Regions from separate parts of the Paenibacillus sp. TSM33 genome, predicted to be linked through region 1. Evidence: riboswitches for the same ligand, from Rfam matches in the RefSeq annotation. Region 1 holds a riboswitch; each other region holds the start of a gene.
What was found. Region 1 has a riboswitch for cobalamin ahead of metE (5-methyltetrahydropteroyltriglutamate--homocysteine S-methyltransferase). Riboswitches for the same ligand answer to the same signal wherever they lie in the genome.
Positions count from the first base shown of each region.

Region 2: another riboswitch for cobalamin. It lies ahead of ACN6NF_RS24590 (ABC transporter substrate-binding protein); the one in region 1 lies ahead of metE (5-methyltetrahydropteroyltriglutamate--homocysteine S-methyltransferase).
Region 3: another riboswitch for cobalamin. It lies ahead of ACN6NF_RS06685 (ABC transporter substrate-binding protein); the one in region 1 lies ahead of metE (5-methyltetrahydropteroyltriglutamate--homocysteine S-methyltransferase).

Region 1 is NZ_JBLZXB010000023.1:84,620-95,377, reverse strand. Features, by position in the region: gene ACN6NF_RS23730 (nitric oxide synthase oxygenase) at 1-1,034, shown strand, start outside; gene ACN6NF_RS23725 (hypothetical protein) at 1,059-1,220, opposite strand; gene ACN6NF_RS23720 (hypothetical protein) at 1,342-1,800, shown strand; gene ACN6NF_RS23715 (AbrB/MazE/SpoVT family DNA-binding domain-containing protein) at 1,869-2,306, opposite strand; gene ACN6NF_RS23710 (3-ketoacyl-ACP reductase) at 2,488-3,207, opposite strand; gene ACN6NF_RS23705 (DUF4097 family beta strand repeat-containing protein) at 3,325-4,176, opposite strand; gene ACN6NF_RS23700 (DUF1700 domain-containing protein) at 4,181-4,732, opposite strand; gene ACN6NF_RS23695 (PadR family transcriptional regulator) at 4,725-5,054, opposite strand; gene ACN6NF_RS23690 (DUF6985 domain-containing protein) at 5,435-5,968, shown strand; gene metE (5-methyltetrahydropteroyltriglutamate--homocysteine S-methyltransferase) at 6,052-8,370, opposite strand; cobalamin riboswitch at 8,529-8,723, opposite strand; gene nrdG (anaerobic ribonucleoside-triphosphate reductase activating protein) at 8,914-9,411, opposite strand; gene ACN6NF_RS23675 (anaerobic ribonucleoside triphosphate reductase) at 9,408-10,758, opposite strand, start outside.
Region 2 is NZ_JBLZXB010000023.1:280,791-291,548, forward strand. Features, by position in the region: gene nikC (nickel ABC transporter permease subunit NikC) at 1-610, opposite strand, end outside; gene nikB (nickel ABC transporter permease subunit NikB) at 622-1,572, opposite strand; gene nikA (nickel ABC transporter substrate-binding protein) at 1,619-3,244, opposite strand; gene ACN6NF_RS24570 (ABC transporter ATP-binding protein) at 3,387-4,163, opposite strand; gene ACN6NF_RS24575 (ATP-binding cassette domain-containing protein) at 4,160-5,056, opposite strand; gene ACN6NF_RS24580 (ABC transporter permease) at 5,056-5,871, opposite strand; gene nikB (nickel ABC transporter permease) at 5,886-6,815, opposite strand; gene ACN6NF_RS24590 (ABC transporter substrate-binding protein) at 6,831-8,414, opposite strand; cobalamin riboswitch at 8,631-8,835, opposite strand; gene ACN6NF_RS24595 (nucleobase:cation symporter-2 family protein) at 9,601-10,758, opposite strand, start outside.
Region 3 is NZ_JBLZXB010000010.1:610,023-620,780, reverse strand. Features, by position in the region: gene cobS (adenosylcobinamide-GDP ribazoletransferase) at 26-895, opposite strand; gene cobU (bifunctional adenosylcobinamide kinase/adenosylcobinamide-phosphate guanylyltransferase) at 892-1,452, opposite strand; gene cobT (nicotinate-nucleotide--dimethylbenzimidazole phosphoribosyltransferase) at 1,449-2,519, opposite strand; gene ACN6NF_RS06695 (ABC transporter ATP-binding protein) at 2,560-3,396, opposite strand; gene ACN6NF_RS06690 (FecCD family ABC transporter permease) at 3,393-4,439, opposite strand; gene ACN6NF_RS06685 (ABC transporter substrate-binding protein) at 4,436-5,443, opposite strand; cobalamin riboswitch at 5,651-5,864, opposite strand; gene ACN6NF_RS06680 (histidine phosphatase family protein) at 5,965-6,717, opposite strand; gene cbiB (adenosylcobinamide-phosphate synthase CbiB) at 6,732-7,703, opposite strand; gene cobD (threonine-phosphate decarboxylase CobD) at 7,693-8,796, opposite strand; gene ACN6NF_RS06665 (lipoate--protein ligase) at 8,958-9,959, shown strand; gene ACN6NF_RS06660 (Cof-type HAD-IIB family hydrolase) at 10,122-10,758, shown strand, end outside.

The sequences.
Region 1 (10,758 bases):
GAACATACGATCATACTTATGAAGAGCTGGAACACGGGGCACTTATGGCTTGGCGGAATAGCAATCGTTGTATCGGTCGATTGTTTTGGGACAAGCTATTGGTCAGGGATGCACGTGGAGCGTCAGATGCGACGCAAGTAGTTCACGAGCTATTGGAGCATATCCGTATAGGAACGAACGGCGGTAAAATTAAGCCAACGCTTACTGTATTTCGCGCCTCCCAGCCGGGACAGCCGAATATTCGTATCTGGAACCATCAACTCATTCGTTACGCTGGATATGAAACGGATCAAGGGGTCATCGGGGACCCGATTTCGGTGGACTTTACCAACGCTTGTAGGGATATGGGGTGGCAAGGAGCGATGACTCCTTTTGATATATTGCCGCTGGTTGTGGAAGTGGGGGGTCAGCCTCCCGAGCTCTTTGATATTCCTGAACATTTGGTGATGGAGGTGCCCATTGAGCATCCGGAACTTTCGAGTATAGCTTCTCTGGGATTGCGCTGGTATGCTGTGCCTATGATTTCGGATATGACACTGGAGATTGGCGGTATCATCTATACAGCAGCTCCGTTTAACGGCTGGTATATGGGGACAGAAATCGGTGCCCGTAATTTTGCGGATACCTTCCGTTATAATATGTTGCCACAGGTGGCCAAACTGATGGGGCTGGATACGACGAGTGAAACAACGCTTTGGCGTGATCGGGCGCTGGTCGAGTTGAACATTGCTGTGCTGCATTCTTTTAAAAAAGCGGGGGTTAGCATTGTCGACCATCATACCGCAGCGGCACAATTCAAGTTGTTTGAGGAACGGGAAGCCAAGGCTGGTCGCGCGCTGACAGGTAATTGGACGTGGCTGATCCCACCATTATCCCCAGCAACCACGCATATTTTTCATAGTTCTTATGATAATCGGCTTGTGAAGCCGAATTTCGGAGTTCAGGAAAAACCCTATATGACGAGACAGGCTAAACCAACAACAGATGTAGCGCTGCCGCAGAAGCCGCAAGGCTGTCCTTTTCATTCTGGATAATCTAACGGGAGACTGATTGCTGGATCAGGACTCCGGTTTATCCCATACAACGATCAATAGGGTCGCGATCGGCCCTATGAGCAGTGAGAGCATAAACCAGTTAAGCCTGCTCCGATTTTTGGACTGTGCCAAGCCAGCATTAATAAGGGTAAGCGTTCCCCAGCCTAAATAATAATCTTCCGGCATGGTATTCTCCTTTGTAAAAAGGTATAATATCGTACTGTGTATTGTATGAGTACATTCATAATTTCATAAGTTATATCGTAAATATAACTTTATATATCTTGGTTTGAGGAGCGAAGCTAAGTTGGAGAGAGATCAGGCAGAGCGCATTGTCGCTGAGCTTTTGGAACGAGCTGCTATAGGCGTAACAGTGAAGCTGGAGAAACGTTTTCCTGGTGGACGGCTGATTGGGGGCAAATATGCCATGCATGCTCATGCCATTACCATGTATACGGATGTTATCGAAACACAATGTTTACAGATGTTCGGCAGCGCAGATCGAGTTGAGGAATATTTTACGGTTGTGCTTGCGCATGAGATCGGGCACGCCGCCGATACTGAATTAGAGGGTCTCTCCGATGCGATGGAGCAAGAGAACAGGAGCGGGACCCGGCAACGGCTTGCGCTGCAAATTGAGGAAAACGCATGGAACTATGCGCTTAGACTGGTGCCTGAAATAGAAGCAACGTTTATTTCTGCTGTAATAGACGAGTCCCTGCTTGCCTATCGAGTCCCGATTATGGAGCAGTCTGACATTGCATAATGATGAATGATCCCAGAGCCGTCAGGCTCTTTTTTTATTATTTTAACAAACGAGGTGGACGGAAAGATTCAAAGGAGTAGCTTTTTAAGCTGTGACACGCGTCCTTGAGATAATTCCAACATTTCGGCTAATTCCTTTTGAGATACATTAGGATACTCCTCCATGAGCTGCTTTAGTTTATTCAGAAGCTCATTCTGATTTCTGTAGCTCCTTCTTTTCTTCGGCTGGGCAGGACGTGCTTCACTCAAATGACTGGAGGGATTATCACTCTTCAGGTTTTCAATACAACTCTTGCATATCAGATGATCTCTGAAATAGCTTAGATGATCAACGGCACCACAAAAATAACAAGAAACCCCCGTATACTTACGAATCATCAGTCCCTCTGGTGTAATAAAAAAATCGAGGGCATCTCCAATATTAATATTCATAGAAGTGCGCAGTTCTTTGGGTAGCACAATGCGTCCCAAATGGTCCAGTGGTCGTGTCATTCCTGTATTCTTCATCATTTTCCCCTTTCTTGGAATGCGCTTATGGTTGCAGGAATTGTATTATGTATGTTGGAAGTACAAAGCGCTTATATTACAGTTTGTTTTGGTATAGCTATCCTAAAAAAGCTCCGGCATGACGAACAATTACGTCTGCCGGAGCTTGGTGCAGCCAATGAATCTAAGATGTCATGTCGAATTACTGTGGGTTGGTTGTCCAAATGCCGGCTACTTTTAATTGAACCCGTGGTGGCAGCTTCAATGCAGCTAATGTCAGATCGGCCAAATCCTGCGGCTGAAGCATGCGGTCCTCGTCACCAATATTCAATCCCGCATTTACCGCCAATTCTGTATTGACCGTGCTTGGTGTCAGCGCGGTGACCCGAATGTTGGATTTGCGAACTTCCTGCATCAGTGCTTCCGTGAAGCCCATCAAGGCAAATTTGGATGCGCAATATGCCGAGCCTGTTGCAAAACCTCGTTCCCCTGCTGTGGAGGAAATATTAATAATATTTCCGCTCTGTTGCGCCAGCATGCTTGGAAGAGCAGCGTGTGTGACGTAATAGGTTCCCATCAGGTTTACGCGAATAATACGTTCCCACTCTTCGGGGTCCATATCTGCGACTGTGCCAAAGGTGGCGATGCCTGCATTGTTGATCAAAATATCGACGGCACCCAGTTCATGCTCCAGTGAAGCTACAGCAGCAGCGGCCTGTGTACGATCCGATATATCTGCAACAGCACTCACCACTTTCACACCGTATGTACTTCCCAGTGAATCCTGCAGCTTTTGTAGGTCGGTCAATGTGCGAGAGATTAACCCCAGATTAACGCCTTCCTTGGCCAAGGTCTCGGCAATTGCCTTACCAATTCCTTTGCTGGCTCCTGTAATAATGGCTGTTTTGTTTTTAAGTTCCATCCAGTCTCCTCCTTATCAATATATAACGTGGTTGTGCATCTGAGCACATGGTTACATTATACTAGGTTAACCCCCTTGAACCAAACTTCGCCTGATGAGACATTATGTAGTAGCCTCCTATTTGGAAATATCAATATCCCCTGAAGTGGTTTCGACCTTAATCACGCTCGCGGCGCCGGGCACAGATTCGGGAGTGTTTATGCTTCCAGAGTCAGAGTGGACATTATAGACACCTTTAAAATCGGGAGCCTGCTTAATATTTACATCACCGGAATCAGAATTCACTTCCAAGTTGGATACGGTTCGTTGCGTAATATTAGATTTCCCTGAGGTTAGGGATAGAAGACCGTTACCGCTATAATCGCGGATGGTGACATCTCCTGAAGTAAGCTTTAGCTCCATATCTGCTGTAAGCTGATTGGCTATAAAGTTACCGGATGTTAGATTTGCGATTAGGTGGGTACTTCGGAGGTTTGTAATCTCGGCAGTGCCTGAAGTAGCGGTGATAGAAGTATTCTCCACGGAGGCATCTTGAAGTTTTACATTTCCTGAATGTGTATCTACCTGCAGATCAGCTAGTGTTTCCCCAGCAGGCATCTCTACAGTAATCGTTTGATCCAAATCAGGGGTAAACGAAAAAAATGATAAGGAAGGAGCCGGCTTCGATTGAATGGTAAGCTTACCGTTCTCAATTTGGGCATTATGAATCTGATCGGCTACTTTTGTCTGAACTTCTCCGCTGATGCGTATCATACCTTGGTCGCCAGAGCCAGGAGTGAACAAAATAGAGACATCATCAGAACTGTCCACTTTCAGGTTCTGTAGCTGACCACGTGTGAATGTCCATTTTTTATTTATAGCTGTTGCTTCTTTCATTACTTGCTGATTCCATGGAGCACCGTAGGTCACCATTCCGACTGCACCGATGACAATGCACAGTCCTGCTGCAATAAACCACTTTTTATTCATGTTGTTAGTAAGCTCCCCTCAGGGTAGTCTGATTCCATTTCCAGTATCGCACTGTGCCCTTTACCATAAAAAGTAAGATATACCGTACTCCAGGCAGCAGCAATAGCCCCATACCTGTTAACGTGATGGAGAAAAAGAATTTGGTCGGGTAAAAGGTGCTGTTGAGCGCATAATCAGTGACGGCGAGTAGAGGGGCTGCAACGAAACTGACCGCTACTGCGGTCAATGAAGCCCATACCGCCCATAGGGTAGCTAGAATCGGGATGGAGATCAACAAATTGAGAAACAGCAGCCCTAAGAAAGTAAAAAGATTGCGTGCGAAGCTTCCTTGGCGAAGTGGAGGGGAAGCGTTCCAGCCTGCATTGGGAACATCCAATGCTTCTCGGGCAATATCCTCTGGGTTCCCCAACTCATGAGCAATCTCACTTTCACTTTTTCCATTGACCAAGCCATAGTCAAAATGCTGGCTCAAATCACTAAGCAGCTCATGGCGTACCTCTGCAGGGAGAGGGGATAGGCGCTGCTCCACCTCTGTAAGAAACTGTTTTCTATTCATCAGGATCTCCTTCCTTCAGTAGGCTTGCGACATGATGGACAAAGTCATTCCATTCCCGTGTAAGTAATCTTGTATAATGGCTGCCGGTATCGGTCAGCCGGTAATATTTACGGGGCGGACCCTCGGTTGATTCCTGTAAATACGTCGTGCAGTATCCCTCGGATACCAGACGGCGAAGCAGTGGGTAGAGGGCTCCCTCTGCTACTTCAATATGACGGGAGACGGCTTGAGCCAATTCGTAGCCATAGCGGTCTCTACGTCCAATTAGAACTAGAACGCATAGTTCCAGTACCCCTTTTTTGAATTGGATGTTCACATTCACGAGCGATGCTCCCTTCCTGATGTAATCATAATTCATAGGTGTCGTGCGGAATAAGGGGAAGAAACGTGTGTTTGTGCTTAATTTGTCACGGGTACTAATTATAAATCAGTAGTCAGGTATAATTTAACATCATGTACTGATTAATGCAAGGTACTAAATTTTTAATAATAAAATCTTCGGGTCAAAATGGGCTGGTTTTCTTTCTTGAAGACTTACATGAATAGCGAATCTTGTAGAATAAAGTAGTTTTATTTGGGAATTCCTCGATTTCTGGCTGGGTGCACCCATAGAATATTACTTTAATTTCATTCATTAAAATGATAGATTGTAAAGTATTCAATAGAGTTAAAGATTACCTATGATGGAGAGGTGGATAAAGGATGGACTGGAAACACTGGTATAGGGAACTGGAACTGGATGATGAGACTTGGGATGTGTCGGAGGAGATTGTACTGCGTGGTGCGGTGCATCTTGATTTTTGTGAGCAGCCATCGGAGGTTGAAGTCGAATTTATCGTGGGAGCCGACTCTGAAGAACAGGCACAGGCTATAGCAGAACCTACGGAACTTCAGAAAAAGACATGGGAGAAGTATATGGCATGTTCGTCAGCGATCCATCCTCAAGTATTGGAGTCCATATACCATCATTATGTAGACATCGTGGAAAAGTATCGGAAGGCATACAGCTCATGGGGAGAGGACCCTAATGAATATGCGCCTTATGTGGAGCGACCAGAGCAATTGCTGGATCGAATGCAGCTTATATCTATATTGATTCCCGACTCATCGGAAAAGGATGAACTATATTTGAATTTTAATTGTTCCTGGGATCGAGAGCATGGCTTAGGTGTACATCTCAAGCAGATGAAAATCGAGCATATTAAAGGTGCATATACATTATATGACTTGGAATAATTCACCTTTCGGTCTCTAATAGAAAGACCGAAAGGGAATAGGATATAGTGGACATGATGACGCAAATGGATACGATCAAAATATTAGTTGGATACAGACAGCACGGCTCGGGCTGCTTGAGCCGCCTGTACCATTTGCCGCAATGCGGCAACAGATTCCTCCTTGGTGCGGGTTTTCAGCCCACAGTCTGGATTAACCCAGAACAAATCTGGTGGCAGTACGCGCAAGGCACGTTGGATCATGCTTAGCATTTCTGATACATCAGGAATGCGCGGGCTGTGAATATCGTACACGCCCAGACCAATGCCTTTGTCGTACACTTGATCCTCAAAGCTAACAATCAGTTCACCGTGGCTACGAGAGGTTTCAATAGAAATCACGTCGGCATCCATGTCAGAAATGGACTGGATCATATCCTGAAATTCGGAATAGCACATGTGTGTATGGATTTGGGTCGCAGGCTCAACGGTGGCCGTGGTTACAAGGAAGGCTTGAACCGCCCAATCCAGATAGGCCTGCTGTTGTTCTTTTTTCAACGGAAGCCCTTCTCGAATTGCAGGTTCATCCACCTGAATCAAGCTAATACCCGCTTTTTCGAGTGCCTCTACCTCTGCCCGTAATGCCAAAGCTAACTGCAAAGCAACTTGCCTGCGTGGAATATCATTACGTTCGAAGGACCAGTTCAAAATGGTCACAGGACCTGTAAGCATCCCTTTAACTGGCTTGGAGGTTAACGATTGAGCAAATGCCGTCTCTTCGACAGTCATTGGTTGGTCGAACGACACATCTCCGTAAATAATCGGCGGTTTAACACAGCGGGAGCCGTAGGACTGCACCCACCCGTTTTGTGTAAAAGCAAAGCCTTTTAGTTTTTCGCCAAAAAACTCAACCATGTCGGTCCGTTCAAATTCCCCATGTACAAGCACATCTATGCCAATGTCCTCTTGGATATCAATCCATTCCTTGATCTGCTGCTGGATGAATGTCCGATATTGCTCGGCAGACCATTCTCCTTTGCGATAGTGCAGACGGGCCTTGCGAACCTCAGCAGTTTGCGGGAAGCTACCGATGGTCGTCGTAGGCAGTGGGGGCAACTTCAGCCTATTTTGCTGAATTATACGGCGCTCGGCGAAAGGAACGCTGCGTGATAGTGGCTCCTTTGTCAACAGGTTGGCCAAATCGGCAGCTGTCTGTACCCTTGCCGCTGAGCTGTTGAAGCGGGCTACCGCCTCCGCACTTTGCCCAAGCTTGGCAAGTGCGAATGGATCGTGCTTACCAAGTGCAGCCGTTAAGACTGCGATTTCATCCAGCTTTTCATCGGCAAAGGCTAGTGCATGCACCAGCTCTCGGTCCAGCTTGTGCTCTGCTTCCAGACTGACCGGCACATGCAGCAGGCTGCACGATGGCTGCACGATAAGCTGTGCGGCAGTGGTCTGTTCTGCTAACTGGCCCAGCAGCGCAGCCACGGCATTCAGGTCGCTGCGCCATATATTGCGCCCGTCAATGACTCCAGCGCCCAGCGTTTTCCCTTTGGGGAAGCCGTGCCGTGATATATGCTGAAGATTTTCTCCATCATCATATACAAAGTCAAGGCCCATTCCCTGTACCGGAAGTTCAGTCAGACGCTCATAATGATTTAGGCTGCCAAAGTAGGTTTGCAGCATGATGTTTAAGGAGGGGGCAGCTTGGATCAAAGCTTCATAGACCTCCTGAATAATCTCCAGATCTTCTACCGGAAATGTGGTTGTCAGGACAGGCTCATCGATTTGGACCCATTGCACGCCTTCTGCGGCTAGCTCTGACAGGATTTGGGCGTATAAAGGCAGGAAGGTTCGTATAATAGAGGCCAGATTGTTACGATCATAGCCTTTGGATAAAACAACAAATGAATAGGGACCGATGAGAACCGGTTTACCGTCAATACCTAGCTCCTGCTTTGCTTCACGATAAGCTAGTAAGGGTTTATTTTCAGTGAGCAATGGAGCCGCATTTTCCAATTCGGGAACGATGTAGTGGTAATTCGTATTCATCCATTTGGTCATTTCACTGGCAGTAGCACCCTTTTGTCCACGTGCGATCCCGAAATACACAGACAGAGGAACCGGACCTGCAGGACGATAGTTGAAGCGTTCGGGGACGAGACCGAACATCACAGATGTATCCAGCATGTGATCGTAATAGGAGAAGTCTCCGACAGGAATGCGATCAATACCTTTGTCACGTTGCTTGCTCAGATTCTCAAGACGTAATCTTTTCATCTCACTATGCAGTTCACTTTCGTTAATACTACCCTGCCAGAAGCGCTCCAGTGCTTTCTTCCATTCCCGGTTCCCGCCGATACGCGGATATCCCAGATTACTGCTAGTCAAACCGGACAATGCAGATCGTTCGTTAATGGACATGTAGGTTTCCTCCTAAGTGGTAGCCAGTTTATTTTTACGTACCAAAAAAGGCATTCTGTCCCCAAATCTAAAAATAAGTAGGGGAAAGAATGCCTCCGCGATTAAAATTCAAAAATACGGCGACTGCTCTTAACACCTCCCTATCTTCCGTAGGTACTGCGATGTTGTTAAAATAGGCAGGTCTCCTGACTTACGGATCATGACGTTCAGCATCCCTTCCCGGTCTGTGGACCAGTGGGTGTTGAGTAGCTGAACATTCCCCGTTTACAGTGGCGGGACCGTCCCGGATTTGCACCGGCTTCCCTTTTAAGTCTGATCTGGATAGAACAGACACCTATCTCCAAGCTATGCGATTAAGGTATGACGAATAATTATGCACTCGTATACTTGTTCACCATCATAAGTGAAACTTACAGGATGTGCAATAGAAACAGTAATGGAAACTGGAGTGGAATCTGTTAGTTATATGCAAAAAAAGACAAGCCCAACCCATCGTGGGGGACTTGTCTTTGGAATAGCATCTTGCTAAGTAGAACATCGCCTTTAAGCCAATGAAACGGTGTAACCTGCTTGAGTACTGGCTTTCACATCTACCAGGCGCTGATTACGGCTGCCCCGAAAGGGGAGGGTCAGATCCTTTTGCTGTTCAACAAAACGGCCATCCACAATCACGTCACACAATAGCGCCAGCTCCTGTCGCTCCTGATCCATGAGCAGATCTTCGTAGACAAAGCCTGTGTAGGCCCAGACGGTTCGGTCGGGACAAGCCGCGCGGAAGTCACGTACGAATTGCGAGCATTCTGCTGCTGAGAAAAAAGGGTCTCCCCCGCAGAGAGTCAATCCGTCCAACAGCGGATTATCCATGATATCACGGATGACCTCCTGTTGACGCTCGGGCGTGAATGGCTCCCCTGCGCGAAAGTTCCACGAAGCTGGATTAAAGCAGCCGGGACAGGCATGGCGACAACCGCTAATGAATACGACGGTGCGCAGGCCGTATCCTTCATTCAGAGATTCCGGAATATAGCCGCACAAATTCACTTATGCTTTACCCGATCGCGAACTTCGGCTTGCTTGGCAGCATTAAAACGAACGGTATAATCACCTGTCAGATATCCGGTTACCCGACGTAAACGCTGAAAGTGCGTGTGTTCCTCATCCGTGCCGCATTGAGGACAGCTTGTCCCGATAATCCCTTCATAGCCGCATTCCGTACAACGATCCACCGGATGGTTGATGGAGAAGTAGCCGATGTTCTGATGCAGCGCGTACTGAACAATTTTAAGAAACGCATCCGGGTTATTCCGCGCATTACCGTCCAGCTCGATGTATGAAATTGCACCAGCATTACATAGATTATGGAACGGAGCCTCCAAGCTGATTTTACGAGCAGCCGGGAGCTTGTAATACACCGGAATATGAAAGGAATTCGTGTAATATTCCCGGTCATTTACTTCAGGAATAATCCCGAAGTCACGTTGATCCAGCAATGTGAACTTGCCAGACAGACCTTCGGCAGGTGTCGCGAACAATGTAATATTTAGATTGTGGAGTTCACTCATTCGATCACAATACACACGCATAGAGGTGATAATTCGTTGTGCTTCACGGTATACAAAATCATCCTCTCCGTGGTGTTTTCCGTATAATGCTTTCATGCACTCAGCCAGCCCGATAAATCCGACCGAAAGCGTACCATGCTTTAGGACGCTTCCCACCTTCTCATCAGGTGCCAGTTCTTTTCCGCCTTCCCATACCCCTTCGCGCATCATAAAGTCCGAGGCTTTGGCAGGTTGGCTGGTCTGGATATGATAGCGATGGATTAGACCGTCCACTGCAATTCGCATAACCTCTTCCAGTCTCGCATCAAAGCGATCACGGTCAGGTGTCAGACGCTTGCCTGTGCAAATACCATATTCAATCCCGAGCCGTACCAGATTAATTGTATTAAATGAGAGATTACCCTTGCCGCTCTGGCGGTTTCTGCCAAAACGGTCAGAAATGGTACGGGTACGGCAGCCCATCGTGGCAATGATGGTATCCGGGTCATCTGCGCGGTAATAAGGCAGATTGAAGGTAGCATCCACATTCACAAAGTTGGGATACATCCGCTTACTAGAGCATTCTACCGCTTTTAAGAACAAATCGTAGTTGACATCGCCTTCTGCCTGGTTGACTCCTTTTTTACATTGGAAAATATGTTGTGGGAAAATAGGAGTTTCCCCGCTGCCCAGTCCACGAATCGTGGCTTCCAGCAACGATTGCGAAACAAGCCGGCCTTCAGCAGACGTACACATCCCGTAATTCAGTGAAGTGAATGGAATTTGCCCCCCTGCCCGACTGCTCATCGTGTTCAGGTTATGAATGAGCGACTCGGCGGCCTGCCGG
Region 2 (10,758 bases), 200 kb from region 1:
TATCCATGATCGCCCAGCCCATCTCTAGCGTACCAATGACCACAATCGGCCTCAGCACATTCGGAATGATGTGGCGCCGGATAATGGCCCCTGAGGAAGAGCCGCTGATCCTCGCGGCCGCTATAAAATTCTGCTCTTTCAGACTGACGACCATATTGCGGCACATTCGGGCATAGTACACCCACTGCACCAGCATCAAGGCAAACAACACCTGCATGAGACCCGGCCCAAAAATACCGACAATGCCGAGCACAAGCACCAAGTTGGGAAACGCCATAATGCCTTCGCAAAACCGCATCAGTACACTATCGACCCAACCGCCCAAATAACCTGCAACTGATCCGATCACAACACCGATACTAAGCGAGGACAAGAAAATTAATGTCGCAAAGCCGAGCGAAATTCGCGCTCCATACAGTAGCCGGGATAGATTACACCGACCCAGATGGTCCGTCCCCAGCCAATACTCTTTTGAGGGGCCTTCCAGCTTATGCAGTAAATTGACTTTAACCGGATCATGTGGAGCCAGCCATGGAGCCAGCGCCATTATGATAAAAAGGGCTACCAGCACGACAGAGCAAACCACGATTACCTTTTGACCTTTGAACATTTTACGCAACCTTATCTGCACTGCTCTGCTCGTCCCTTCGAAGAAATTCGGGGGTCCATATACAAATGCACCAGATCAACGAGCAAATTGCATACGATGAACAGGCATGCCGCCAAAAACACATAGCATTGTATGACGGGAATATCCCGGTTAAAAATGGCTTCCACGAAATAACGGCCAAACCCAGGCCATGAAAACACCTGCTCCACAATAATCGTTCCAGTCAGCAACTTGCCCAGGTTCATGCCCATACTTGTTATTAGCGGAGTAATGGCCATTTTGAGTATGTGCCTGAGCATAATCACACGCTCGCGTATTCCTCTGGTTCTGGCATACTGGACATACGTTTCCTGAAGCTGTTCCAGCACACTGGAGCGCAACAGGCGCGTATATAAAGCAATCAGAACCAGCGACAGAGTCAACGTCGGCAACACCAGATGCTGCCACGTTCCCCGACCCTCTACAGGTAGCCAGTCCAATCGTACAGAGAAAAAGAAGATTAACAAATATCCCAGCCAGAACTGGGGAATAGATGCCCCGAAATACGAAATCCCTCGACTCAGTATGTCGATCCAGCCATTTTTACGCATCGCCGCCAATACACCCAGCGGGATGCTCACCACGATGGATAATGCCATGCTGCTTAAGGCCAGCTCAACAGTGGCAGGCAATCGAGCCTTCACCTCATCCCACACTGGCTTGTTGGTCAGATACGAAGTACCAAAGTCCAACCGGCTGATTCTTTCAAGTGTATGCATATACTGTGTCAGCAATGGCTGATCCAGCCCGAACTCATGCCTCTTCTGCTCCAGAATTTCCGGGGTAGGATAAATATGGGCAGCCGTCAAGTAAGCCTCAGCCGGATCAACCGGTGAAATATGAATGAGTGCAAAGGTAACGAGGGTGGCAAAGAGAACAATAGGGATGACCGCTACCATTCGCTTCCCGATATAGCTAATCATAAGTTGTCCTCCTATCCTGTAAATTAACGTTACCTTCCCGTTTCAGCTACTTTCCAATTTCAATTCCCTCAAATGGATTTTCATCCCGATTAGCTGGGAATACAAAGTTGGTAATCTTTTTCTGATACACTGCCGTTTTCTTAATATACGAAATAGGCACAATTGCAGATTGCTCCTGAAGTGTCTTCAAGATTGAGGCGTACAGCTCCTGACGCTTGGTTTCGTCTGTCGATGAAAGTGCTTTGTGTACTTGCTGATCCAGATCCTTCTTCATCGGAAGGGCGCTCAGCACCTCAGAAATTCCGAAGCTCTTCTTGGCAATAACATTAATAAAGGAATGCGGATCATAAGGCGCACCATAGTTGTACCAGAAATATAGATCAAACTGGTTGGATCTAAGCCGCTTGATTTGAACCGTCAGCTCCAGTCCGGTCAGATTCACTTTGACACCCAGCTCTCCCCATTCAGCCTGAATGGTTTCAGCCATCGCCTTTTGAATCGGATCGGTCTTATCGAAAATCAGCTCAAAATCCAGCTGTTGTCCATCTTTCTCCCGAACTGTGCCGCCTGCGGGCAGCTTCCAGCCAGCCTCATCCAACAATGCTTTGGATTTTTCCACATCATAGCCTATTGGCTGTAAGTCGACATTCGTATACGGATAGTTTTTAGATAAAACCGTATCTGCTGTTTCCTCCAGCCCCGAGGTTACGCCTTCCACCATCGCCTGCTTGTTAAATCCATGCTGGAGTGCCAGACGCACCCGAAGGTCTGCCAACTTGGGATTGGACGAGTTGAGCAACAGACTTCTTGTGCCGACAGGCTCGGACAACGTGGTAACATATTGATTCGTGTCGCGAAGCTGTTTGAAAGCATCCAGACTAATGACACCCTCTCCATAGATCAGATCCAGGTCGCCTTTTTCAAAGGCCATTACACGTGTTTCACCATCGGGAATAATTTTGACCGTGATTTTGTCCACCTTCGGTGCAGTACCCCAATAATTCGGATTACGCTTAAAAGTTGCATACTCATCCTGCTTGTATTCATCCAGCATCCAAGGTCCTGTACCTACAGGTTTCTTAATTCCTTTGGACGTATCTCCATCATCCGGGAAACCGGCTTCACCCAGAAAACGGAACGGGCGAACGACAGACAGATCCTGAATAACTGGGTAGTATGGCTCTTTGAGCGTCATTCGAAACGTACTGTCATCTACAGCTTCAGTTTTGTCGAGAACGCCTACTATACCAAGCCAGCTATGCGTTTTCTCATTTTTCATAATAGCGTCAAAGTTCTTTTTGACAATCGCTGCATTAAATAGCGTTCCATCGGAAAATTTCACACCTTTACGCAGCTTAAACGTATATGTCTTGCCGTCCTTGGATATGGTCCAAGATTCAGCCAAAGCAGGCTCCAGCTTACCTCCTTGCTTGTAGCTGACTAACGGCTCATAAATCATGGATTGTGCAAAAAGCTGGGAAGGGTTGTATACGTGAGGATTCATTGTACCAATGTCCCGTGGCCACGATAGCGTGATCGACTTTTCATTGGCAGCTCCGTTAGCAGAGGTGGATGCAGGTGTGTTCTCCTGCTTCGCGCAGCCCAGAATAACGGATAATAAGAGGAGCGTTACCAACATAAAGGTGGCAGTCTTGCGGTGTCGAACGGACATCAATGTATTTCCCCTTTTCTATATATGTGATAATGATTATCATAATCATATTTAGAATAGGTACCACATTATATTTTGTCAACAATATTCGACAAGCAAAGCTCTTATTTATTTTGAATTTGCATAATATTAAATTTATGGATTAATCCGCCAACGTTTGAAATAGAGTACGCGTGTATTCATGCTTCACTAGTTCTTCATCCCAATCCTCAAATATTTCCACGATCTCTCCCTGAACCATGACGGCAACACGATCACAGAACGTACGGGTGGATTGAAGATCATGGGTGATGAAAAGATAGGACAACTGACGTTCGAGCTGCATTCTTTTGAGCATGTTCAGCACGGAGGACTGGGCTGTCGTATCCAGATTGGCGACGGATTCATCGAACAGGATGATTTCTGGTTCAACCGCCAACGCCCGAGCAATGCACACCCGCTGTTTTTGTCCACCGCTTAGCTGCGTAGGGTATTTTTTGAGATTGTCAGCCTTCAACCCTACCGAATTCAGTAGGGAAAGGCAGATATCCAGTGCCCTTACTTTTCGCTCAGGAAAATAGTTACGAATCGGCTCCATCAGAATATCTCGAATGGTCATACGGGGATGCAGTGAGGAGGCCGAGTCCTGCGCGACTAACTGGATTCGTTTGTACAGATGAATATCTTTCATCCTTCCAGTATGTATGGGCTGCTGATCCAGCCAGATTTCCCCCGAGGTCAAGGACTTCAGCCCCAGGATACACTGCGCCAGCGTACTTTTGCCACTTCCGCTTTCTCCAACCAGTCCAAGGCATTCTCCCTGTCGTAATTCCAAACTCACTTTCTTTATTACCTGCTCACTTTGTTTCGTATTGAACCAGCCTTTTCTCCGTCTGCGGACAGGATAAGCTTTGGTGACGTTCTTCAATTCCAATATCACGGTTGCATCCTTCCTTCCGGGGTCATCTCCAATACTCGATCTGCTACGCGACTCATACCCTGGCGATCATGTGAAATCAACAAAATAGTGAGCTCGAAATCCTCTCTCAACTGTAAAAGCAATGCCAGAACCTTGTCACGGTTGATCACATCCAGCGCTGTAGTGGGCTCGTCGGCAATAAAGAGACGTGGGCCGGAGCTTAACATTGCAGCCAGCAGCACCCTTTGGCACATACCTCCGCTTAGTTCAAAAGGATATGATGACAGAATATACTCAGGATCGGCAAAACCGACCTTGCGGAGCAGAGAACACAAATAAGCTTCCTGCCCTGGAGTAGTGCGGCCTCCAGCCAGCTCCGTGACACGGTTCAGTATCTGTCGCATCCGTGAGGTCTGCTGTGATGCAGTGTGGGACGGGACAAGATCAGCCTGCCTCTTCTGGGCATGCATCTGGCGCCGTCCGTGCAGTCTAAGCGTATCCGTCAGCTGGGCGCGGACGGTACGGATCGGGTTCAGCCCGCTCAGCGATTGTTGAATGAGCAGGGCAATATCCTCACGGCGCAGTCTTTGCCAGCGCTGTTCATGGAATGGGATAATGTCTTCCCCGTTATAGTAGATGCACCCTTGCGTAACACCAACACTTGGGTCCAGCATACCCGCGATTGCGTGTGCGGTCAGGCTCTTGCCACATCCACTTGGTCCAGTCAGAGCCACAATTTCCCCTGGGTAAACGGAAAAGTTCACATCTCGCAGTAGCGGATTGCTCCCGTTCCCGCTTCCGCCTGCTCCTGCACCTGTACGACTAATCTCCAAATGTTCCACGTGTAACAACGGTTTTCGTACGTAAGCTTGCTCTATTGTATCCTTCCACCCTATGACTGTTCGTTTTCCCACTATTTCGCCGCCCCCTTTTCTGAAAAATGATCACCCAGAAGCTGACAGGCAAGCACAAACAGCATCATCGCCAAACCCGGAAAGATCATAACATGCGGAGCCACCTGAAAATACGAGGTTGCATCATGCAGCATCACACCCCACTCTGGCTTGGGCGGCTGTACACCCAGCCCAAGAAAGGATAGCCCCGCGATCATCAACACCACGTGTCCAATATCCCATACCGCATATACCAATAATTGCGGCCATACTTGTGGCAATACATAACTTCTTAGTATGCGCACGTGTGAATTGCCGGACAAACGGGCATACCGTACATAGTCCTCCTGGCAGGCTTTTTGAACCAAACTACGGATATAGCGGACATAGCCCGCCCACCGTACCGCAATAATCGCTAAGGTCATGTTGACGAAACCCGGCCCCAAAATACCCACAATCGCCACCGTTAAGATAATATCGGGAAAAGCCAGTACGCCATCGATTCCCCGCATAATCAGCTGATCCACGCGTCCTCGCACATAACCAATGAGCAAGCCTGTGGGCAGACTAATACACAGCGTAGCTACCGTAATCGCACAAGCGATTAGCACGCTTGTCCGAATTCCATAAATGAGCCGTGACAGCACATCCCGACCCAGATGATCCGTACCGAAAAGATATTTACGGCTGGGTGGTGCCAAACGGTTCAGAAGGTCCACATGCAGAGGATCATGAGGAGCGGCCCATGGAGCCAGCAACCCAAGCAGCACGATCAGGCCAAACAGTGCGCCCCCTGCCAGCAAGCTTCCTCTAAAGGAAAGCCGTATCTTTTTCATTCTCAGCTTCCCCCTTAACGCAAACGCAGCCTTGGATCTATCACCGTCTGAACCACATCCACCAAACACTGAACACCTACAATTAAAAACGCGGCAAACATAACATATCCCTGAATCACCGGGTAATCCCGCTGCGTAATTGCATCTATAAAATACTTGCCCAACCCTGGCCATGAAAAAATGGTTTCTACGATGACGTTACCTGCCAGCATAAATGATAGATTCGTACCTAACAGCGTGATCATAGGCAGAACGGCATGTTTAAATATCTCAAAAAAGAGAATATGCATACGTGAAAAACCGCGAGCCCTCGCCGCTTTCACAAAATTTCGGTCACTCAGCTCCAGCATTTGAGCCCGCAATACACGAGCCTGCACCGTTCCTAATCCTGCACCAAGTGTCAACGCTGGGAGTACTAAATGTGTCCAGTCCTCCCTTCCCATGGATGGGAGCCAGCCCAAGCGAACGGAAAATAGATAGATCAGCAGAAAACCAAGCCAAAAAGAAGGGACCGACGATCCCAGCAAAGCAAACAGCCTGCCCAGACGATCTAGTGGACCGCTGACTTTTAGCGAGGCAGCCAGTCCCATCCCAAGCGTAAGCACCGTCATGACGGCAAAGCCCGCCAAAGCTAGCTCCACCGTGGCGGGCAGTCTGCTCCATAGTTCGTTTAGCACCGACTCCTTGGACACATACGAGGTTCCCCAATGCCCTGTGAACACATCCCTCAACCAGTTCACATATTGAATATGAAGCGGCTCATTCAAGCCCAGTTCGTTTCGCAGCGCGGTCAGCGCCTCCCCAGAAGCAGGAACATTATGTGCGGTGAGTAAAATGAGAGCAGGATCACCAGGGGCCAACCTCATCAGTACAAAAGTCAGCGTAGATACAACGAATACAATGATGGGCAGCTGCGCCACACGTTCCAGTATAAAACGAATCATAGGATACGTTGCTCGTTATTCCGCAATATCGGATTGCGCTGTAATGTAGTAATACTCGATCGGATGCGGCGTAAAGCCCTTCACTCCTTTTTTTACACCAAACACATTGTCAGGATGCACAATGAACGACTGCGGCAAATCTGTATTGATGATATCCAGCGCTTGCAGTGTTACCGCATTACGCTGTGCGGTATCCTTTGCCAACTTCAGGCTGTGAAGAATATTCTCCAGCGGTTTGGAAGCATAACGGCTTACATTCGCTGCACTTGTAGAGGAGTAGAACATGTCCATAAAATATTGCGGCTCCCCTGTATGGGCCGTGAGCATGCTGTACATAGCAAAATCCCAATCGTTTTTGGTCAACGCCTCGTCGATATTTTCCACCTTGCGAATCTTGACCTGGATTCCCTCATTTAGCAATTGGCTCTGAATCACCTCAGCCATGACGGATAGCTCCGGACGCTGAGGGAAGGTCAGCAGTGTAACCTCGAATGGCTTACCCTGCTTGGTCCACGTACCTTGGGCATCCTTCTGCCAGCCATCCTTCGTCAACAACTGCTCCGTCGTTCCGTCCAATGCTTTGCGCTCAATCTTACCGAAGGGAAGAATACTCGGAAACGGGCTGCTTGCTTCCGTACCAAATCCCCTCATGACGGCGCTCACAATGGATGCGCGCGGAATCAGACTGTCCACCACCTTACGGTTGGTTGCATCCTTGAACACAGGCGATTCCATGTTGTACACAATCATATGGGTGCGCAAGGATGGAGCCGACAGCACTTGTAGCTTGTCGTTCTTTTTTAATACCTCTGCGTTATCTACCGGAATATCCGTCGCTACATCCACTTCACCAGACTGCAACGCCATCAGGCGCGAATTACCGTCTGTAATGAATTTCATCGTCGCTTCAGCCAGTCGTGCCTTTTCGCCCCAGTATCCGTCATAACGCTCGACGACCAAGGATTGATCCTTGTTGAAGGCTTTAATTTTGAAAGCACCTGTCATCGCAGGGTAGCTCTGCTCATCTTTCATGGATGCCACATCCAGCACGATCGTTGACGGATCAGCCAGATTGGATACCAGCGCTGCATTCGGTTGGTTTGTCGTAATTTCTAACGTCAGCGGACCAGTTACATCAATGGACTTCACATCCAGTAAATCCTTCGCCAGATGGCTTTTCTCGATTGAGCGCAGCAAAGATGCTTTTACACTTTCTGCATCCATGCTCTTTCCATTATGAAACGTGACCTTATCCTGCAAGCTGAACGTCCACACGTTAGGACTGTCATGTTCCCACTCCTTGGCTAGCCAAGCCACAGGCTCCAGCTTTTCATTCAAACGAATGAGTGTCTCACCGGCACCGGAACGCATCACGTCCCAGCTATTGTCTCCATGCGGATCGACGCCTGACGGTTTCCACGTATACGCCATCACCAGCTTTTTATCTGCTTGAGTCTGTTGTGCAGACCTGTTCTCACCCTTGCCCGAGCTATCCTCCGTCTTTGTGGCTGTGCCACATCCCGAAAGAGCCATGACTGCCATCAGCAGTAGCCATCCTGTACATATGAACCATGAACGCCTATTACGATTGCCTATCATCCCACATTTCCCTCTCTATCTTGTAAAATCGTATAAACCTAACGCAAAACGCGAAAAAAGCATTCCCGACCACCTGATCAGCAGTCAGAAATGCTTTCATTATAAAATGTCAAAACTCACCTCAAAGTCAACTCCAAAACATAGAAGGAATCAGATTGGTTTCAGACATTCCGTATGCAGCACGCCTAACCACCTCCCCAGCATCCCGTGGGTCTGACAGTGATGTCAAAACAGGCAGGTCTCCTGACTCCAAGCGTATCTTTCAGGCCTTCCCGGTTCCTCACAGTTCCAGTGGCTTGTTCTGAAAGCTCCAGCATTACCCTGCTGATGCCTGTATACAGTGGCGGGTCCGTGTCGGAATCTACCGAACTTCCCTTTTAAGTGAACACGCTCAACAACTATCTACATCGTCTCTACGAAACTTCGTACATAGAGTTGTCCGGCTCACACCTGTTTTCTTCCTTTATTCCTTTTTATTACGAATTAGGATTATCTTATTTTGTTGCTACTGGCTTGTCAACAAGTGTAGCGTAATATTTTAAATTTGAATGATATAGTGTGAATCAAGACCAAGGCTATTCATTGCTTGCGCGCAATTGAAGGTATGTCTTAACGTTGCGTGCACGAAATTCACGTGCTAAAATTAGGTATAGAGATAACCACCGTATCCGTATACTAAAAAGAGCCTTCGCCGCGCCAACGGCAAAGACTCTTAGGACTTGAAGGGCTGTGGATCACCACGGCGCGCTAAATGCTTAGCTAAACCCACCGTTAGGCGCCTAACCTAATCAAGCGGTGGGTTTTCGCTTGTTCCGAAATTTCCGACGCAGCCAGCGATAAAGTTTACGAATACTAAACACCAGGCTTAGTAACGTAACCATCCAACGTAGCACATCGTAGCACGACACAAGGTTGACCATCGGCTTCACCCCCTTTCGGGAAGCTGCGCCGTGGTCCGAAAACATCCACCACTATTCAAAGTCCATAAGGTAGATTATACCATTCCCTCATCTACTACTCTAGCAAACTTTTCTACTAGGTTCTCAATCCCCCATTTTCATACAAGAAGAGGGTTATCAATAACTTCATGCTACTGAACAAATAATCATTCTGATTACCGCCATGCCAAACAGCCGGAAAAGAGGCTACGTCCTCTCTCCGGCTGTTTTTGTTTATTTCCTATTCATCAAACCTTCTGTGGAACTTCTGAGACATTAACGCTTTTGACCGATTCACCCTGTTTTCTTGCCAAAACAATGTTCAAGACAATTGCCGTAATCGAGCCAGATACGATGCCGTTTTGCAGCAGCATTTTGGCAAAGCTCGGCAGTTGGTCGAACATTTGCGGCAGAACAGCTGAGCCTAGGCCCACGGCAATACTGCATGCTGCAATCAGCAGATTGCTTTCTTTCCGCAGATCCACTTCTGACAAAATAGACATGCCTGATGCAGCAACCGAGCCAAACATGACGATCATCGCCCCGCCCAGCACAGCGTTAGGAATCACTGTCGTCAAGGCAGCCAGCTTAGGCAGCAAACCGAGGACGACCATGATGCCGCCCGCAGCAAAAATAACGTTACGTGATTTGACGCGAGTCAGCGAGATCAGACCCACATTTTGCGAGAAAGCCGTGTAAGGGAACGCATTAAAAATACCCCCTAGCATAATCGCAAGTCCTTCCGAACGCAGTCCATTGACGATTTGCTTTTGCTCCACTTTCTGATCAATCGCCTTGCCTACTGCCAGATAAACCCCCGTAGACTCGACCATGCTCACAATATTGACGATAATCATCGTACATATTGCCATAATGCTAAACTCCGGCTTGCCAAAATAAAACGGCTGCGCAATACTCACCCATGAAGCATCCGCTACGGGGGCAAAATGCACCATTCCCATCGCATAGGCGACTACAGTACCCGCGAACAGACCAATAAGAACGGAAATCGAGCGTAAAAAGCCTTTAGCCACTCGATTGACAAGCAGAATAACCAGTAGTGTAACCAGCGCCAGCAGCAAATTACGCGGCTGTCCAAAATCCGCGCTGCCTTGACCACCCGCTACATTGTTCATCGCCACCGGAATAAGGGACAAACCGATAATCGTAACGACCGAGCCAGTAACCACCGTTGGGAAAAAGCGTAACAGCTTACCATATAGCGGTGCCGCAAGCACCACAAATATACCGGACAAAATGATGGCACCGTACGCTGTCGCCAGATTTGAGGTCGAAGCAATTGCGATAATGGGTCCTACTGCCGTAAACGTACAGCCTAAAATGACAGGAAGTCTGCTACCGAAAAAGCGTGTCCCCATAATTTGTAATAATGTAGCAATCCCACA
Region 3 (10,758 bases), on a different contig from region 1:
TTTAACGAATTCATTTCAAATTGGATCACAACCCGTACAAAACGACAATAAACAGCAACAAAACCGTCTCCAGCAATTCGTTCAAAGCTCCGTATATATCTCCTGTAAGTCCCCCAAGACGGCGATTAATACGGTTTGCTGTAAAGGTTCCAACTCCGTAAGCCAGGAGCGGAAGCAACGCAAAGCCTATCCAGATTGGAAGGCTTTCAGCATACGAAAGGAGCGTCTGTAAGTGTGACCCTGCTAACGACAGGTTTCCTGATCCCTCTATTGCTGTAGCTGGTCCTGCAAGTATATATTGGCCTGCGGCAGCACCTAGCGTCACGACTATAGCCCAAAATACGGCCAGTCCGGCACGTCCACCACTCATATCAGCAAAACGCGCAGCCAGTCCATCATCGTTACGGGCTTTAGGCCAGCGCTTCATTGCATGTACCATAAACCAGCGGCTCCAAACCATCGGAAGCAACAACAAGCCGGACACATTTTGTTCAACCAGCACGGTATACAGTAAAGCAGCCTTGAGCATGAGTAGCAGCACACAAGCAATAACCCCCATCGCTCCTACACGGCTATCCTTCATAATCTCCAGCATCCGTTCGCGGGACCGGTAGCTGAATAAGGCATCAGCCGCATCCATCCACCCGTCCAGATGCAGTCCGCCCGTCAACCAGACCCAGACAGCAAGGGTAAGAATCGCACACGGCAGCGGTGGCAGCACCATAGCCGTAAGCGCCGCAAAGCCCCAGACAATAATGCCAATGACCACTCCAACCAGCGGATAATAGCTAGCACTGCGCTTCAGCAATTCCGGGGAAAAATCCAGCTCCGCCTTGACCGGTAGACGGGACAAAAATTGAAAAGCCGCAGCAACAGCCTGACGTTCACGGCTCATAGCTTATATTCCAGCTGTTTAAGTTCTACGGGAATGCCCGCCGTCACTAAAAACACTTCATCACAAAGACGGGCCATCCGCTGATTCATCATCCCGCTCAAATCCCGGTACAGCCTTCCAAGCGGATATTCTGGTACAATACCGTCACCGACCTCATTGGTTACAATGACGAGCGACCCCGGATACTGCTCCACAGCTGCCGCCAGTTCGTCCATGGCGGCTCTGGCCGCAGCTTCGCCCTCCTCACCCGCGGCCAGCAGCACGTTCGACAGCCACAGGGTCAGGCAGTCGACCAGCACCATAGGCGCAGGCTGCGACGCTTGAGCGCCGCCAAGCCGTCGCAGCAGCTCCGGCAGCGCCTGCGCTTCCTCCAGCGTCTGCCAGTCATATCTAGCAGAATCGCGCTGGAGCCGATGAAGAGCGATGCGCTCCTTCATCTCTACATCGTAAGCTTGGGCCGTTGCAATATAGCAGGCGCGCGGTGCGCGCGCCATGCATAATCGCTCGGCAAAGCCGCTTTTTCCGCTGCGTGCCCCGCCGGTCACGAGCGCCTTCATCGCTGCGCGGCTCCCTGACCGTCCGATACGCCTGCATCGGCAAAGGTCGCCATTTCGCGCATAATGCGGCACGCCGCATCAATCAGGTGCAAGCTCAGCGCACCGCCCGTACCCTCACCGAGCCGCATGTCCAGATGGAGCATGGGCTCTAGCTTGAGCTGGCGAAGCACTGCCGCGTGTCCGCGCTCGTCTGAGGCGTGCGAAGCAAGCATGTACGCCGCGCTCACAGGCGCAAGTGCGCGTGCAGCAAGGGCAGCCGCGCCGGAAATAAAGCCGTCCAGCACCACTGGACAGCGATGTGCGGCTGCGCCGAGGATGACGCCTGCCAGGGCGGCAATCTCCAGACCGCCAACCTTGGTCAGCACGTCCAGCGCGTCATTGGCATCCGGCTGATTCACATCCAATGCGCGGCAGACAACAGCTATTTTACGGGTAAGCCCCGCCGAATCTACCCCCGTCCCCCGGCCTACGATAACTTCCGGCTCAAGCCCAGTGAGCGCACATACGACCGCAGCGCTGGCTGTCGTATTCCCGATGCCCAGCTCTCCGGTAACGAATAGTCTTGTGCCACCTTTAACCGCTTCTGCCACGGCTTCAGCTCCGGCCAAAACCGCCTGTTCCGCTTCCGTACGCAGCATCGCTGCCCCTTTAGCCATATTCGAAGTGCCCATACGCACCTTACGATTCACCAAATCCGGGTGAGAGACATCCGCATTCACGCCAACATCTACTACCTGGACATCAGCGCCCGCATGACGTGCCAGCACATTAATTGCTGCGCCGCCTGACAGCATGTTATAGAGCATTTGCTGCGTAACCTCAGCTGGAAAGGCGCTAACTCCCTCTTCGCACACCCCATGATCCGCAGCCATGACCATCACTGTTTTACGATCAAATTCAGGCTTGTCCACGCCAGTAATTCCTGCTAACTGGATGGCCAAACTCTCCAGCTTTCCAAGACTTCCAGGTGGCTTTGTTAATTGGTCCAAATGTGCTGACGCTGCCGAAGCCGCCACTCCATCCGGCTGGGCTATGCTATCGATCAGCTGACGCAGCTTGTCGTTCATACCTTCCACTCCCTGCTCTTTTTAGTATGTTTACAATCTCCTATTGATCTGCAATAGACGCAGTGTTTCTGCGCAGCAAGAGCTGCGGCACACCGCTATCGGGATGCGGAAGCATCACAGGCTCCACACCATATACACGCCGAATCCGATCCTCTGTTAGCAAATCCGTTGAAGCTCCCAATCCTTCAACCATTCCATCCTTAAGTATGAGCAAATTATCAGAAAATTGAGCCGCCAAATTCAGATCATGCAAGACAGCAATGATTGTCACGCCCGTTTCTTGACGCCATTCTGCCAGCAATTCCATAAATTCAAGCTGATAGCGCAAATCCAAATAGGTCGTAGGTTCATCCAGCAGCAATATTTGTGGCTCCTGCGCCATCACTTTCGCCAAAGCTACACGCTGTCGCTGTCCCCCACTCAAGCGATCCAATGTTCTGTCAGCTAATGAAGTTAGACTCAATCGTGCTAGAACCCGATCCGTGATCGCCTCTACATCGACTCCCTTTTCCCTGCCCAGCCAGTCCTGATGAGGGAACCGTCCCATTTCTATAACTTCCCTGACCGTGTATCTTACTGAAGGAATCCCCTCCTGTTGGAGTACAGCTACAAGTCGCGAAAGCTCTTTTCTGCTGTAGCTATCGATCTTTTTACCATAGATATGAACACTTCCAGAGGTCGGCTGGTCTACACCAGAAAGCAGATGCAGCAACGTGGATTTTCCACTCCCGTTCGGACCAATGATCCCCCACCAAGCTCCTTCGTCTACGTTCCAGCTAACATTCTTTAGCACATGGAAATCCCCATAAGCACGGCTCAGGCCCGCTACCTCTAATGCTCGAGCACGCACCTTTAGTAATTCACTTGGTTCGGTCACAGCAGATCCCCCCTGCGCAGCTTCTTGTTCCGGTACAGGAGATATGCGAAGAACGGTGCTCCCACAAAGGCTGTCATCACGCCCAAAGGAATTTCCGTCGGGGCTAACAGCGTACGAGCTGCCGTATCTGCCCAAGCCATAAAAATAGCTCCACCCAGTGCAGATAACGGAACGATCATCCGGTAATCAGGACCTGTCACCAGACGAATGATATGTGGTACAACGAGTCCGACAAAGCCAATGACTCCGCATACCGAGACAGCGGCGGCTGTCAGCAAGGTAGATATGATCAGGACATATAGCTTCGTCGCATCTACATGAACCCCCATATGAGCCGCTTGACGTTCACCCAAAGCCAGAATATTCAGCACCCGTGCCCGGTTCCATAGAAACACCAGCCCAACGATCACGTAAGGTAAAAGAATTCCCGTATATGACCAACCTCGCAGACTAAGACTTCCCAACGTCCAGTACAATATTTCATTGACTGTTTCCTTCGACATGGCTGTCAGAAAAGAAACAATGGCTCCCCAAAAAAATTGCATCACCACACCTGATAAAATGAGGCTTTGGGTCGGAATTTTCCCACCTTCACGCGCCAACGTCAACACCATCCACAGCGTCAGCATGCCGGTTATAAATGCGACTAGCGGAAGGGTCCATATACCCACAAATGAAAATTGAAGCCCCCAATAAATCAGTACTGCCGCTCCTACCGAAGCTCCCGAGGATACCCCAAGGGTATAGGGATCAGCCAAGGGATTACGCAATACACCCTGAAATCCAGCTCCCGCCAGCGCCAGCGCTGCTCCGACCAACATTCCCAGTAACACTCTTGGCAATCTGACCTTCAAAATAATCTGCTCTGCGGATGTATTCCAATCCGGTGTAAACGTATCACCTAACCACGGTAGGTGGTTGATCAAAATACCTGTGATCTGGCTGACCGGAAGACTGACCGAGCCGATGCCAAGACAGAGCAGCAACGTCAGCAGCAGCAAGACAAGACCTGTCCCCCCAAAACCGATCAGTTTGCGGTTCATTTGAAAATTTCAGGGTACACGCCCTTAGCCACTTCCTTGAGTCCTTCCGTTACACGTGGACCTGGACGGCTGATCAAATTATCGTCCACGGCAAATACACGATTGTTACGAACAGCCGATATTTGATCCCATCCGCTGCGAGCTTTAATGATATCGCCGAGGGTTTGGCCTGTTTTGTCATCCTTCACACTTTTGCTGTACAAAATCACGTCAGGGTTGGTAGCTATAATATTTTCCTCACTGATTTGATACCAGCCCTTCTGCGTGGCACCTACATTTTCACCACCTGCTAATGTAATCAGCTCGTCCATAAATTCGCCTTTACCCACTGTCCAGCCTGGTGAAAATTCGACGTATACCCGCAGCTTCTGCCCTTTGCCGATATTTTTAACTCCTTCTTTTACTTCCGCTACATCTGCTCTCATCTTGTCGGTCACCGCTCTTGCTTCTTTCTGATGATCGGTGATTTTCCCATACAATTCGATGTTAGCTATGACATCTTCAACGGTTTTCGGTTCCGTTTTAAAAATCATAATCCCCATGTCACGCAGCTTAGTCGTAGCCTGTTCACTAAGTGAAATCCCTGCAAAAACGACATCAGGGTTCGCAGCAATGACCGCCTCTTCGTTCGGTTTCATAATACCGCCCACTTTAGGCTTTTTCGTAGCTGCCTCCGGGTAATCAGAGTAGTCGGAGACACCGACAATTTCCTTGTCCAGTCCGATAGCAAACAGCGCCTCGGTTTCTGCCGGGGAGACGGAAACAATCTTGTCCGGTGCTTTTTTGAATGTAAATTCCTGTCCTGTTGCATCCTTAACCGTTAGCGGGTAAACCGTTTTGCCCGGAGGCTCTTGTGCGGTTACGGTCTGTCCCGGCTGCTGTGGAGGAGCTTGGCCCTCTTTATTTTCTGCATTTTTTCCATCCGCGCCACATGCACTCAGCACAACTGCCAATATCAGCGCCAATAGACCTGTTGTCCATACCTTTATTTTCTTTACTGCCATGATTTGCACCCCTTCATACAAAAATCGTTAAGAGCGTTACTTGAACATCATCCGTATTTCCTCATTCCAGCCTTCTTTTCCTATCAAAAAACCCCGTATCCTCATATTAGGACACAGGGGTCACGTTAGCACAGATCGTGCGCAGGCGGGCAGCTTCTTTCCGCATGGACAGTCACTGAGAACACGTCATCCTTTCCTCGAAGGATTATGGTGACAGGCGGACGGGCAGGTATCCTGACTTATGGAAGATGCATGTCCTGATATTCTTTCATGTGCTTGACGGCACATAAAACAGGGCTAATGGGCAATTTTCCATTTACAGTGGCGGGACCGCGTCGGACTCACACCGACTTCCCTTTTAACAGCGCAGTGAAGGAAAACAGTAGATTCCTCACACAGCGCCGACCTCGTCTGCTGGATATTTGATGTAATGGTAGTCAAGCCGTTCTTTTACTTGATGATTATAGGTTAAAAAGAGTTAGCTTACAACCCAAACAGCCGCTTTATTCGCCGTGTTTAACCTAATGAGAAAGCAATCTTGCGATATAGTTGTGCGGTCCAGTCAACCTTAACCGAATCCTAAATGCATCTCCCGGCTTCGGATTTAGACTCCAAAAATCATGGCCTGGCATAAGCATACAAGCCAACTGACGAATTACACCACCATGCGTAACAATCAAAACAGAGGACGGCGCGGCATTAAACCCTATGGACTGAACGTCCATAGCAGTACGCCACGCATACAGAGAGTCTAGAAATTCGCGCAGACGATTCACGAAATCGATCCAAGGCTCTCCTCCAGGAGGAGTAATTCGTTGCGGCTCATCAATCCAAGCGCGATACAACGCCACATCCTTAAGCATGTCATACGTTTTTCCATCCCACTCGCCAAAATGAAGTTCTCGCAGACGTGGCTCCATGATAGGAGGCATAGCAGATAGGGAACGTTCAGTCGTCAATGCTGACTCCGGCAAAATGATCCGCAAAGTCTGGCGACATCGCATCAAGTCACTGCAATAGATTCGAGCAAAGGACTGGCCCTGCACTTTTTTCCGTAAAGGCTTTAATTCCTGCTCTGCTCCAGACAGCAAACCCAAATCGGCATGTCCCAGATATCGACGTTCCTTATTCCATAAGGTTGTGCCATGACGAACTAGCACGAGCTCCATGTCCCACTGCAGATCTTCTTTAGCATCATTCGGCTCAATATCCTGTTGTGGGTTCGGACTTAGTGCACATTCTCGCACTCTTTTCCCTTCTGTATTTTGTTTCAAAATGATGTCACTCCTCACCGCATCCATCCCAAGGCAAAACACCCCGTAGCGCCCAACAAACACAACCCTACAAACATAGTGGATACGGCGAACATCAGCCGGATTGTATGCCGGATATCCTTCGACTCCAGCGGTCGTATCCCTTCGCCCATATATGCCCGAAAGGAGCGTACGCCGTGATACACATTATAGCCACCAAGACGAATCCCCAAGGCACCTGCCACTGCTGATTCGGGGAAGCCGCTGTTTGGGCTTGGGTGCAGATGGGCATCTCGCTTGACTGTTCGCCAGCTTCTTGCAGCATCCAGCCGATACAACCACGCCGCTATCACAAGCATAACTGCTGTGAGGCGAGCCGGAATGTAGTTAGCTACATCGTCCAGACGTGCCGAGGCCCAGCCTAAATGCAGGTACTTTTCATTTTTGTAGCCAACCATTGAGTCGAGCGTATTTACGGCACGATATGCCAGTGCCAAGGGGGCTCCCCCGATCAGGGCATAAAAAAGCGGGGAAATAATGGCGTCCACGATATTTTCAGCGACTGTTTCGACGGTACCACGCACAATTTCAGGCTCGTCAAGCTGCTGCGTATCCCTCCCGACAATCATGCCTAGCTCCCGACGTGCCACAGTCAGGTCATTCGCCTGCAACGCTCGGTATACTGACAGTCCTGCGTCCTTTAGTCCTTTGGAAGCAATTGTGGTTGCAACCAGAACAATTTCTACGACGACAGACAACCATGGGTGAATCCAGGCAAGCACACGCAATAGCCCCCAAGCAAGCCCAAATGAGCCTCCTGCCACAATGAGTGGAAGCAGTATACCCGCACGTTTCAATCCCCGGTCACTGCGGACCTTACGACGAATCGCTTTTTCCAATGCTGAAATGGCATGTCCCATCCCGATGACTGGATGCGGCAACCATCTCGGATCGCCGATCAGCCTGTCCAGCAAATAGGCTGCCATTATGATCAAGCTAACTATCACGCCCCTGCTCCTCCTCCAGCACTTCACTGAGTGCGGACAGCAGCATATTATTGGCTTCGGCGTCCTTGACTGCAATTCGAAAATGGCTCGCCGACAGCCCAGGATACATGGCACAGCTACGTATAAGAATCCCACGTTGTCCAAGCGCCTGCTGAATAGCCGATGCACTCCACGTTCCCGGCGCCCTTGCCAGCACGTAATTGGCTTCGCCGGGGACGACACCGCAGCCCCATTCCGCAAAAGCAGTCAGCAAGCGGCTGCGTTCCGTAGCAATCAGTTCCTGTGTGCGGCGCTCATAAGCTTGCCCACTTCTTAGACATGCCTCTCCAGCCAGCAACGCCAATCCATTAACACTCCAGGTTACCTGTTTGGACGTCATTTGCCGGATATAGTCCGGATGAGCAATCGCATAGCCCAATCGCAAGCCAGGAATGGCATAAAATTTGGTCATCGATCGGATTAAAATCACATGAGGATAGCGCTCCAGTACAGGCAGTAGTGAGATTTGCCGTTCCAGTGGGATAAAATCAATAAATGCTTCATCTACTACCAGCACGGTACCTGTTCTGCCAGCCGCCTCTGCCAGTTCATATAGCTCCTGCTCGCCATATTGCACACCGTTCGGATTATTCGGCTGCCCAAGGAACAATACATCTACCTGCTCCATGAGCTGAAGGATGTCCTTCACGTCCGCCTTCCATTGAAGCGAAGCCTTCCCGTATACCCGATGAATCTCGGCTCCGAATTTGCCAGCCAGCTCGGCATATTCCGAAAAACACGGCTCCACTGTGCCCACACGCTTGGGAGCCAGGCCCAATAGCAGCAGCGCCATGCTTTCAGCCGCGCCGTTACCGATGCTCAACGACTCCGGTGGAACGTGCAGCCGCCGTGCGAGCATATTTTTAAAGTGGCGGTGTCCAGGGTCTGGATAGCGAATCACCGTGCCCAATGAGCTTTGCAGTGCTTCAAGCACCTCTGGTGGCGGACCAAGCGGATTAATATTCGCACTAAAATCCACAAAATCCGCCGCAGCTCCACCAAATGTCGCGGCAGCTGTTTCCCTGTCCCCGCCATGACCGTAAACCTCTATCATTGCCTCATATCCTTTCCGCCCGTTTTCAATCATTTAGCTCCATTATGAGGCTGCTTTTTGCGTCCCGTCAATGCAAATGAGCTTTTGTGCATGGCTCACTTGGGTTACAATAGGGGGAGGCACACATAAAATACACAGTTTGTATATACGGAGGAATGGACATGCTGTTCATCGACAACCAGGGCATACACGACCCAGCTATTAATCTTGCCATTGAGGAATACGCGCTCAAGCATTTACCGCTGGACGACAGCTATCTGCTGTTTTACATTAATCAGCCTTCTATTATTATAGGCAAGCATCAAAACACCGTTGAAGAAATCAACGCTGAGTTTGTGAGAGACAACAATATTCAAGTCGTTCGTCGCCTGTCCGGCGGCGGGGCTGTATATCATGATCTCGGTAACTTAAATTTCAGCTTCATTACCAAGGATAACGGGGAGTCCTTTCATAATTTCCTCAAATTTACGCAACCTGTGATTGACGCCCTCCGCCAAATGGGAGTAGAAGCCGAAATGACAGGACGCAACGATCTGCAAGTCGGAGAACGTAAAATTTCAGGAAACGCTCAATTTGCCACACGTGGACGTATGTTCAGCCATGGTACATTGATGTTCAACCTGAATCTGGACAATGTGGCTGCATCGCTGCACGCCAATCCCGAAAAATTTAAATCCAAAAGCACAAAATCCGTCCGTAGCCGCGTGGCTAACATCAGCGAACTGATGGACCGTGAGATGACCATAGAACAATTTCGCGAGGAACTGCTGCGGTCCATCTTTGGCTCAGAATTGGATCAGGTGCCTCAATATAAGCTCACCGATGCGGATTGGGCTAAAATCCATGAAATCTCCAAAGAGCGCTATCAATCGTGGGATTGGAACTACGGTCTATCCCCCGAGAGCAATATCAAGCACACACGTAAATTCCCGGTCGGTATTATAGATATCCGCATGGATCTGAAGGAAGGGTACATCCGTGATATTAAAATCTACGGGGATTTCTTCGGTGTAGGTGACGTTGCTGATATTGAAAATATCTTGCGCGGCAAGCGTTATGATGAAGGTGAGGTCCGTCAAGCCTTATCCTCTCTCGATTTGAAGCATTACTTTGGTAATATTGAGCTGGACGACTTTGTTGGACTTGTATTTTTGGAAGACTAAGCGTTACTTTTTTCCATGGTTTCAAGCCAATACTTCAGTGGTTATAAGGGGACAGGCTCTTATGGGCGTCGTCCCTTTTTCAATGCGATATTGTCATTTTGAATATTATAAGATACAATTTTAATATTGCCCCATGATAGAGATAAAGGAGAGAATACCGATATGTATAAATTAATTGCCATTGATATTGATGATACTCTCATTAATGACCAGAAAGAAGTTACTCCAGCGACACAACAGGCATTGGAAGCTGCTGTAGCTAAAGGTGTGGTGGTTACTCTCGCTACTGGACGAGCTTATGCCTCCGCTCACAAAATTGCACGTCAGACGGGGTTGAATGTACCGATTATTACGTACCAAGGAGCTTTGGTTAAAAACCTGCTCGACGAAAACGTGCTGTATGAGCGTTATGTTCCACTCGTGGCTGCACGTCGTCTGTATGAATTCTGCGTGGAACGCAATCTGCATTTACAAACGTATATCGATGACAAATTGTATACACGTGAAGATAATCAGAAAATTAAAGATTACACCGAGCTGAACAACACGGAATATTTTGTAGAGCCTGTGTTCAGTAAAGTTATAGAGCAACCGGCTCCTAAATTGCTAATTATCGACGAGCCAGAAGTATTAGACGAATTAATTCCCGAACTTCGCGAATTGCTTGGCAGTGAAGTGCATATTACAAAATCCAAGCCTCATTTCCTGGAAATTATGCATCATGAAGGCACCAAAGGCCACGCCCTTGCCTTCCTTGCAAACCATTTTGGCTGTGATCTGTCGGAGACCATTGCGATCG